DNA from 2 places in the Citrobacter sp. GW821-FHT07H02 genome. Region 2 is predicted to be linked to the other one. Evidence: predicted binding sites of a transcription regulator. Region 2 holds the regulator's gene; the other holds the start of a gene.
What was found. Region 2 encodes LexA, which represses DNA repair genes until DNA is damaged. Its sites were predicted from a motif close to TNCTGTATGTACATACAGNA; they were not measured.
Positions count from the first base shown of each region.

Region 1: a site for LexA is predicted at 2,205-2,224, ahead of mutH (DNA mismatch repair endonuclease MutH). Genes of this name have one in related genera too.

Region 1 covers NZ_JBWKPZ010000021.1:19,914-24,341, forward strand. Annotated here, with positions in the region: gene ptsP (phosphoenolpyruvate--protein phosphotransferase) at 1-1,226, opposite strand, end outside; gene rppH (RNA pyrophosphohydrolase) at 1,239-1,769, opposite strand; gene mutH (DNA mismatch repair endonuclease MutH) at 2,454-3,149, shown strand; gene AC07NP_RS18300 (TerC family protein) at 3,225-3,938, shown strand; gene ygdR (lipoprotein YgdR) at 4,083-4,301, shown strand; gene AC07NP_RS18310 (NADP(H)-dependent aldo-keto reductase) at 4,421-4,428, shown strand, end outside.
Region 2 covers NZ_JBWKPZ010000007.1:36,876-41,303, forward strand. Annotated here, with positions in the region: gene plsB (glycerol-3-phosphate 1-O-acyltransferase PlsB) at 1-749, opposite strand, end outside; gene AC07NP_RS10005 (diacylglycerol kinase) at 915-1,283, shown strand; gene lexA (transcriptional repressor LexA) at 1,393-2,001, shown strand; gene dinF (MATE family efflux transporter DinF) at 2,069-3,394, shown strand; gene AC07NP_RS10020 (CsbD family protein) at 3,525-3,734, shown strand; gene zur (zinc uptake transcriptional repressor Zur) at 3,801-4,316, opposite strand.

The sequences.
Region 1 (4,428 bases), on a different contig from region 2:
ATAAGGCGCTGATATTCCTGAATCAATATCGGTTCAGGATCCACCAACAATTCACCGCGATAACCATCAACCACCAGCGTACGCCGGTGCAAAACTGACGGTTGAATATCCGCGCCCATGACGGTCGGAATGCCGAGCGCACGCACCATTATCGCCGCATGCGAGTTGGCCGCGCCGTCACGCACCACGACGCCAACCAGCCTGTCCTGGGGCAGTTCCGCCAGCGTTGTCGCGGAAAGCTCGTCGGCTACCAGTACAAAGCGTTCGGGCCAGGCGTTGGGTCCCTGAATGGAATCATCGAGATGGAACAGCAGTCGCTGACCCAGCGCACGTAAATCGCCAGCGCGTTCCTGGAGGTACACATCGGTTAATGCGGCAAACTGTTCGGCAAACTTCTCGATGATCTTTTTGACGGCCCATTCGGCGACCGATCCATTGTCGACCTCGGCAAACAATTCCCGACGCAGTCGGGCATCCGAAAGCAGATGCGAGTAAAGATCAAAAATTGCCGCCGTCTCTTTCTGCGCACCGGCAGCGAAACGCTTGCTGTAACGGCGGAATTCATTTGCTGCTTCTTCGAGCGCCCCGGTCAGTCGTTCTCGCTCAAGCGCCGCATCCAGCGTCGAGGCTTCATAGACCTGCTCCATCAGCGGCAACGTGGCATCCTGCCAGCCTTCAGCAATCGCCACCCCAGGTGCTGCGGGCAGCGCGCGAATTCGCGTCTGTCGGTATTGACCAAACAGCGCGGTGAGCTGGGACTGGGAAAGAATGGCTGCCATTTGTGTGGCAAGCGTCACCAGGAAAGACTCTTCGCTTTCATCGTACTGGCGCAGCTCACGCTGCTGTACGACCAGCACGCCTAAAAGCTGCCGACGCTGAATGATCGGCACACCTAAAAACGCACGGAAGCGCTCTTCTTTAACGGAAGGAATATATTTAAAGCTGGGGTGTTTTTGCGCATCAGCAAGGTTGATCGGTTCCGCCAGCCTGCCTACCAGGCCGACGATACCTTCATCAAACGCGAGCGCAACTGTGCGACCACGTGGTTTTTTTAGCCCCCGGGTCGCCATCAGGTAATAACAACGTCGGTCATGGTCGGCGAGATATACCGAACAGACCTCTGTGTCCATCGCAAGACAGATGTCAGTGACCAGAATATTCAGCGCCTCATTGAGACGCGGGGCACTGGCCACCTTTTCGACTATTTCTCGCAGGCGGGTGAGCATAATTTGCGTGGCTTAACCTCTTTTACGTCGATAAGCAGGTGCACTTTGCGGCTTAGGGGTACTTTCCTGAAGCGCCATCACAACACTTGCGAACTCTTTCATCACCCTGCGGTAGACATCGCGTTTAAATGATACCACCTGTCGGACCGGGTACCAGTAACTCACCCAGCGCCAACCATCGAACTCAGGAGTGCTGCTGGTTTGCATATTGATTTCCGCGTCACCGCTCATCAGTTGCAGTAGAAACCATTTCTGTTTCTGGCCGATACACACCGGCTTTGTATCCCAACGCACCAAACGTTTCGGTAACTTGTAACGCAACCAGTTGCGAGTAGATGCAAGGATCCGCACATCTTTGCGGCTTAACCCTACTTCTTCAAACAGTTCCCGGTACATCGCCTGTTCTGCTGATTCTCCTGGATTGATTCCACCTTGCGGGAATTGCCAGGAGTGCTGACCAAACCGCCGGGCCCACATAACCTGCCCCTGACGATTACAAATTACGATCCCTACATTTGGGCGGTAGCCATCGTCATCAATCACCGGACTACCTCAACATAAACCTTATATATAAACGATTGTTTCACACTACAGAGAGACGGTAAACCACTCTCTTAACCGCACACATTTCTAATAACAATTGAATAACTCACAGTTAAGGACCGAGTTATAAACAGAGGGAGGGACTTGCAGGCGATTTTATTCACCTTTTCTGTGGATATAGTTGTGAAGAAGTATGGAATTACCACGGGAAAACCCGGAACAGTCTGAATGGGACTCTGAAAACCGTGAAAAAATAGCCGCGTATATTCATTGAGTTAACTGTCATATTCGCTACTCAGAGCATAGAATCGTGATGGGCGTCACATCCAGGATCATCGGACTGATGAAAGATCGACCAGCGTCGGTTTTATCCACAGATTGTGCCAATAAGTTAGGCACAATTTGTGTGAAAATTCGATTTTCGTCTCACGTCAAGGCTGTAAATTGAAACAGTAGTGAGGGTTTTGCACAGTTATCCCATCTTTCTGTGGATAACATGGTGTAAGATCCTGTTTATTTTCAGTGACCAGAATTGGAAAACTCATTTCGCCGTTGCGCAACTCGTCGATCAGCAAACTAAAAATCAATATAAATCATGAGATTGAACATAGCGTGTGGAAAAAGATAAACTCTGTTCACACGGTATAAAATCATTGTTCATTTTTTCACCTAAGGGATAACCCGATGTCCGGACTCCATCCATTACATTCACCACCTGAATCCGAGGCTCTGTTGCTGGCTCAGGCACAGCGGCTTTCAGGCTACACATTGGGTGAACTGGCAGCGCTGGCAGGGATCGTGACGCCAAAGGATCTGAAACGGGACAAAGGCTGGATCGGCGTACTGCTGGAGATTTGGCTTGGTGCCAGCGCAGGCAGTAAGCCAGAGCAAGATTTCGCGGAATTAGGCGTGGAGCTGAAAACCATCCCGGTGGACAGTCTGGGGCGACCTCTTGAGACTACCTTCGTTTGTGTTGCGCCACTAACCGGAAACAGCGGGGTGACATGGGAGACAAGCCACGTCCGCCACAAGTTAAAGCGGGTACTGTGGATACCCGTTGAGGGCGAGCGCTCCATTCCGCTGGCAGAGCGTCGCGTCGGTTCGCCGCTTCTCTGGAGTCCAAATGAAGAAGAAGAGCAGCAGTTACGTCTCGACTGGGAAGAGTTAATGGACATGATCGTACTGGGCCAGGTTGAGCGGATCACCGCCCGCCATGGCGAATTTTTACAACTGCGACCAAAGGCCGCCAACGCGAAAGCGCTAACAGAGGCCATTGGCGTGCAGGGCCAGCTAATCCTGACGTTACCGCGTGGTTTTTACCTGAAAAAAAGCTTCACTCGCCCACTTCTGGAACGCCATTTTTTAATACAGAACGATTAGGCACGCCATGACCTTTCCCCTGCCGCGATAGACGCATATAATCACCGCTTCATTTTTTTTGCAGGGCTTTGTTCGATGTTATTTGCATGGATATACGATCCTAACGCCTGGCTTGCGCTCGGAACACTGACGATTCTGGAGATCGTTCTCGGGATCGACAACATCATTTTCCTTTCTCTGGTTGTCGCAAAACTCCCGACAGCACAACGCAGTTACGCCCGTCGTCTTGGGCTGGCGGGCGCTATGTTGATGCGTTTAGGTTTACTGGCATCAATTTCCTGGGTAATCAGTCTGACCAATCCGCTGTTTGAGGTGATGGGTCAATCCATTTCCGCACGCGATCTCATTCTGTTTCTGGGGGGCTTGTTCCTTATCTGGAAAGCCAGCAAAGAGATCCATGAATCGATTGAGGGTGAAGAAGAGGGACTTAAAACCCGCGTAAGTTCCTTCCTGGGCGCCATTGTGCAGATCATGATGCTGGACATTATCTTCAGCCTGGATTCGGTGATCACCGCGGTGGGCCTTTCCGATCATCTGTTCATTATGATGACGGCGGTCGTCATTTCTGTTGGCGTGATGATGTTTGCCGCGCGCTCAATCGGTGATTTTGTCGACCGTCACCCTTCGGTGAAAATGCTGGCGCTCGCTTTCCTGATTCTGGTGGGTTTCACCCTGATTCTGGAAAGCTTCGAGATACATGTGCCGAAAGGGTACATTTATTTCGCCATGTTCTTCTCTATTGCCGTAGAGACTCTGAACCTGCTGCGCAATAAAAAGAATCCACTCTGATTGACCTCTTCGCTCCTCTTTCGAGGAGCGAAGACTCACTTCCCTCTCCGATCCTCACAGTTTCAGATTTTCCTGCTTTCGCCAGGCATAACTTCGCGTTATTACTAGACTATTATCAGACCCAAGCCACGCGAGGATAAATGGATGAAAAAATGGGCAGTAGTAATTTCCGCTGTAGGACTGGCTTTTGCTGTATCTGGATGTAGCAGTGATTATGTCATGGCAACGAAAGATGGCCGCATGATCCTGACCGACGGCAAACCAGAAATCGATGACGATACCGGTCTGGTGAGCTATCACGATCAGCAGGGCAACGCCATGCAGATTAACCGTGATGATGTCTCCCAAATTATCGAGCGCTAACATACCTCCCCGAGATTGAGGTCAGCCTCCTGCTGGCCTTTAGATTTTTCGCTTCCCCTTTTCCCTTCCCTCTGCCATTTTTATAGTCCTTATGTCGTAATAATAAAAAGGAAACGGCTATGCAATA
Region 2 (4,428 bases):
GCAATGGCGTTCTGCTGCGCTTTTTCATGGGAGATTTTTTTGCTGCGCGCTTCGTCTTCTACCGCGCGAGCAATGGCTTTAGACGCCAGCAACTTGTTGAACAGATCCTGTCGGGCAGGCAGGCGCGGACCGACCGCCGCCAGACGCTGACGGGCGAAATGCATTCGCGCCACACGCGCCAGTTTTTGGGCAATAATTTTGTCGGTTCCGTGTTCGTCAGCCATCCGTCGTAAGGAAACGGAAGGCGAGAAACGGACAAAACTGTCGCGCCCCAGCCAGGAAACAGCAAAGAATTTCTGTACACCATTCAGCATACGCAGAGGGGGATTTACCTCACCCTTTTCACGCCCCGGAGAGCGGCCGAACATCACCGATACCGGCACCATCTGTACATCCAGGTCTGGATTACTGCGGTGAAGGTCGAGGTAATTGTGAAAGAGTTTGATCGACTCTTCTTTCGGTGTGTAGTAGGTGAATACGCGCGGGCCGCCGTGAATAAACACATAACGCGGCAGCAGAGTTCCGTCGATCTCCAGCGGCTCTAACGGGTCGGGGAGATCGTGCGCCAGGCATTGGGCGCGCAGCGTCAGCAAGTCCGCTTTTGAGTTGTACGGTAAAACGTACATAATGGGACGAGATGTATCGAGCCCCAATTCCGGAGCGGGTTCCGCTGGAATAGACTTGCTTTTTACCAGTACGGTTAATGGTAAATTCAGTAATTTGTAGTAAATTCGTGGCCAGCCAGACATAAACGATGTAAAGCCTCTGGTTAATAATGCAAATGCGCTGCAAGGATATCAGAAAGTCTAGCGAATTTCTGGTGTATCCCGTCATACTTCGCGCCGCTGTAACCCGAATTTTGTGGGTTAACGATATAATGTCATTGACGCTGATAATGCAAAAAGGTTCTTTTGATGGCTAATAATACCACTGGACTCACCCGAATTATTAAAGCTGCTGGTTATTCCTGGAAAGGTTTTCGTGCTGCATGGATTCATGAAGCGGCATTTCGTCAGGAAAGTGTTGCTGTGCTGTTGGGCGTGGCGATTGCCTGCTGGCTGGATGTGGATGCCATCACGCGTGTTTTGTTGATTGGTTCTGTCATGCTGGTGATGATAGTGGAAATCCTCAACAGCGCGATTGAGGCGGTGGTTGACCGCGTTGGCTCTGAACACCATGAGCTTTCCGGGCGGGCGAAAGATATGGGGTCAGCGGCAGTATTGCTGTCGATCTTTGTCGCGATGATCACCTGGGGAGTCCTGCTGTGGTCGCATTTTAGATAAGGCTTCCATAATCCGATAAATCTCTTGTTTTTTGTGCCGCTTGTGGTTCCAAAATCGCCTTTAACTGTATATACTCACAGCATAACTGTATATACACCCAGGGGGCGGAATGAAAGCGTTAACGGCCAGGCAGCAAGAGGTGTTCGATCTTATTCGGGATCACATCAGCCAGACAGGTATGCCACCGACGCGTGCGGAGATCGCGCAGCGTTTGGGGTTCCGTTCCCCAAATGCGGCTGAAGAACACCTGAAAGCGCTGGCGCGTAAAGGGGTCATTGAGATTGTCTCCGGTGCCTCTCGCGGTATCCGCCTGCTGGTGGAAGAAGAAGAGGGTCTGCCTTTAGTAGGTCGCGTGGCGGCAGGGGAACCCCTTCTGGCACAGCAGCATATTGAAGGCCACTATCAGGTCGACCCGTCGCTGTTTAAACCTAATGCCGATTTCCTGCTGCGCGTCAGCGGTATGTCGATGAAAGATATTGGGATTATGGACGGTGATTTGCTGGCGGTACACAAAACCCAGGACGTGCGTAACGGCCAGGTCGTGGTGGCGCGTATCGACGATGAAGTCACGGTTAAGCGCCTGAAAAAACAGGGCAATAAAATCGAACTTCTGCCAGAAAATAGTGAATTCAAACCGATTGTGGTTGACCTGCGCGAGCAAAACTTCACGATTGAAGGGCTGGCAGTCGGCGTCATCCGTAACGGTGAGTGGTTGTAATATTGTTTTGATACAGTGGCGCATCTCGCGCCACTGTTTGTTTTAACTCCTTCTCAGGCTTTCCTGCATGCCTTTCTTTACCTCTTCCGACAAAGCGCTCTGGCGTCTCGCGTTACCGATGATTTTCTCCAATATCACCGTTCCTTTGCTGGGACTGGTGGATACTGCGGTCATTGGGCATCTGGACAGCCCTGTTTATCTGGGCGGTGTTGCCGTGGGCGCAACGGCAACCAGTTTTCTCTTCATGCTGTTGCTCTTCTTACGCATGAGCACCACCGGGCTGACGGCTCAGGCGTTTGGTGCCAAAAATCCCCAGGCGCTGGCACGCGCGCTAGTGCAGCCACTGATTCTGGCGTTGGGGGCGGGGGCTTTGATCGCGTTGTTCCGCACGCCAGTCATCGATCTTGCATTGCATATCGTCGGTGGAAATGAAGCGGTGCTGGTACAGGCGCGACGTTTTCTGGAGATCCGCTGGCTGAGCGCTCCGGCATCGCTGGCGAACCTGGTTCTGCTGGGCTGGCTGCTGGGCGTTCAGTATGCCCGCGCGCCGGTGATCCTGCTGGTTGTCGGCAACATTCTCAATATTGTGCTCGATCTGTGGCTGGTGATGGGTTTGCATATGAACGTGCAGGGCGCAGCGCTGGCGACGGTGATTGCAGAATATGCCACGTTGTTGCTTGGGCTGATGATGGTGCGCAAAGTGCTTACACTGCGCGGCGTGTCATCCACGATGCTGAAACAGGCCTGGCGGGGGAATTTCCGCCGTTTGCTGGCACTTAACCGGGATATCATGCTGCGTTCGTTGCTGTTGCAACTGTGCTTTGGTGCGATCACGGTTCTCGGGGCGCGACTGGGCAGCGACATCATTGCGGTGAACGCTGTTCTGATGACCCTGCTGACCTTTACCGCCTATGCCCTTGATGGATTTGCTTATGCTGTCGAAGCGCATTCCGGGCAGGCGTATGGCGCACGTGACGGCAGCCAGTTGCTGGATGTCTGGCGTGCTGCATGTCGGCAGTCAGGGATTGTGGCGCTGCTGTTTGCCCTCGTTTATGCCCTGGCGGGCGAGCAGATCATCGCGTTGCTAACATCGTTGCCGCAAATTCAACTTTTGGCCGATCGCTACCTTATCTGGCAGGTGGTGTTGCCGTTAATCGGTGTCTGGTGTTATTTGCTGGATGGCATGTTTATCGGGGCGACGCGTGCGGCGGAAATGCGCAACAGTATGGCCGTTGCGGCGCTGGGATTTGCACTCACGCTGTGTGCATTGCCCTGGCTGGGCAATCATGGACTGTGGCTGGCGTTAGCCGTTTTTCTGGCGCTCCGTGGACTCTCGTTGGCCTGGATCTGGCGGCGTCACTGGCGACATGGAACCTGGTTTGCCCAAGCGTGATGGTTAAAAATTCTGAATATCAAAATGAACATGGAATCACTGACTACAATTAATCTCACGTCCAGCAGAAAACGTAGTGTATTTGGGCGAAGCAATATCGCTAATCACCACTAATCATGAGGACTCGATGATGAATAAAGACGAAGTCAGCGGTAACTGGAAACAGTTCAAAGGGAAAGTGAAAGAGCAATGGGGCAAGCTGACCGATGATGATATGACGGTCATTGAAGGTAAGCGCGACCAGTTGGTCGGTAAGGTCCAGGAACGTTACGGTTACGCCAGAGACAAGGCGGAAAAGGAAGTGAGCGACTGGGAAACGCGTAATAAATACCGCTGGTAATCAGCCGCGGTGACCCGAAAGTACAAGGATGTACAGTCCATTGGGCGGTTTTGCCGCCCAACTCGCTTAACGCGGTTTTTTCTTCACCAGAATCGAATGATCGTGCTGGCACTCTTCGGGATGGCGACACGCTTCAACTTCGACGCACGCCGGGCATAACCCGTGTGCTTCAATCACGTTATGACGCAGGGCAAAACCCATTTTTGCCGCCAGCGTATGCATAATGTCTTCCACGCCCTCGGCGCTTTCTTCTTTCACCACGCCGCACCGGTCACAAATGAACATGGCTGAACTGTGGGTTGGCTGATCGAACAGATGGCAGAGCACATAGCTATTGGTGGATTCGACCTTGTGCACAAAGCCTTGCTCGAGCAAAAAATCGAGCGCACGATACACCGTAGGCGGCTTGGCCTGCGGTTCAGTTTCACGTAGCAAATCCAACAGATCATAGGCGCTGATGGCCCCTAGTTGCAGGCTCATCAAACGCAACACTTCGAGGCGCTGAGGAGTGAGTCGCACATTGCGCTGCGCACAGAGTTTCTCAGCTTGCGCCAACAGGTCTTGTGTTGTGGTCTTTTCCATTTGGCACCCCGGAGTACGTGAAACGTTAATCCCTTACTTTATCATGTTCTTCTTAAAACACCGAGATCCCCCGCGGTGTGCTATACCTGACCCATTGCACCCTGGAAAACCA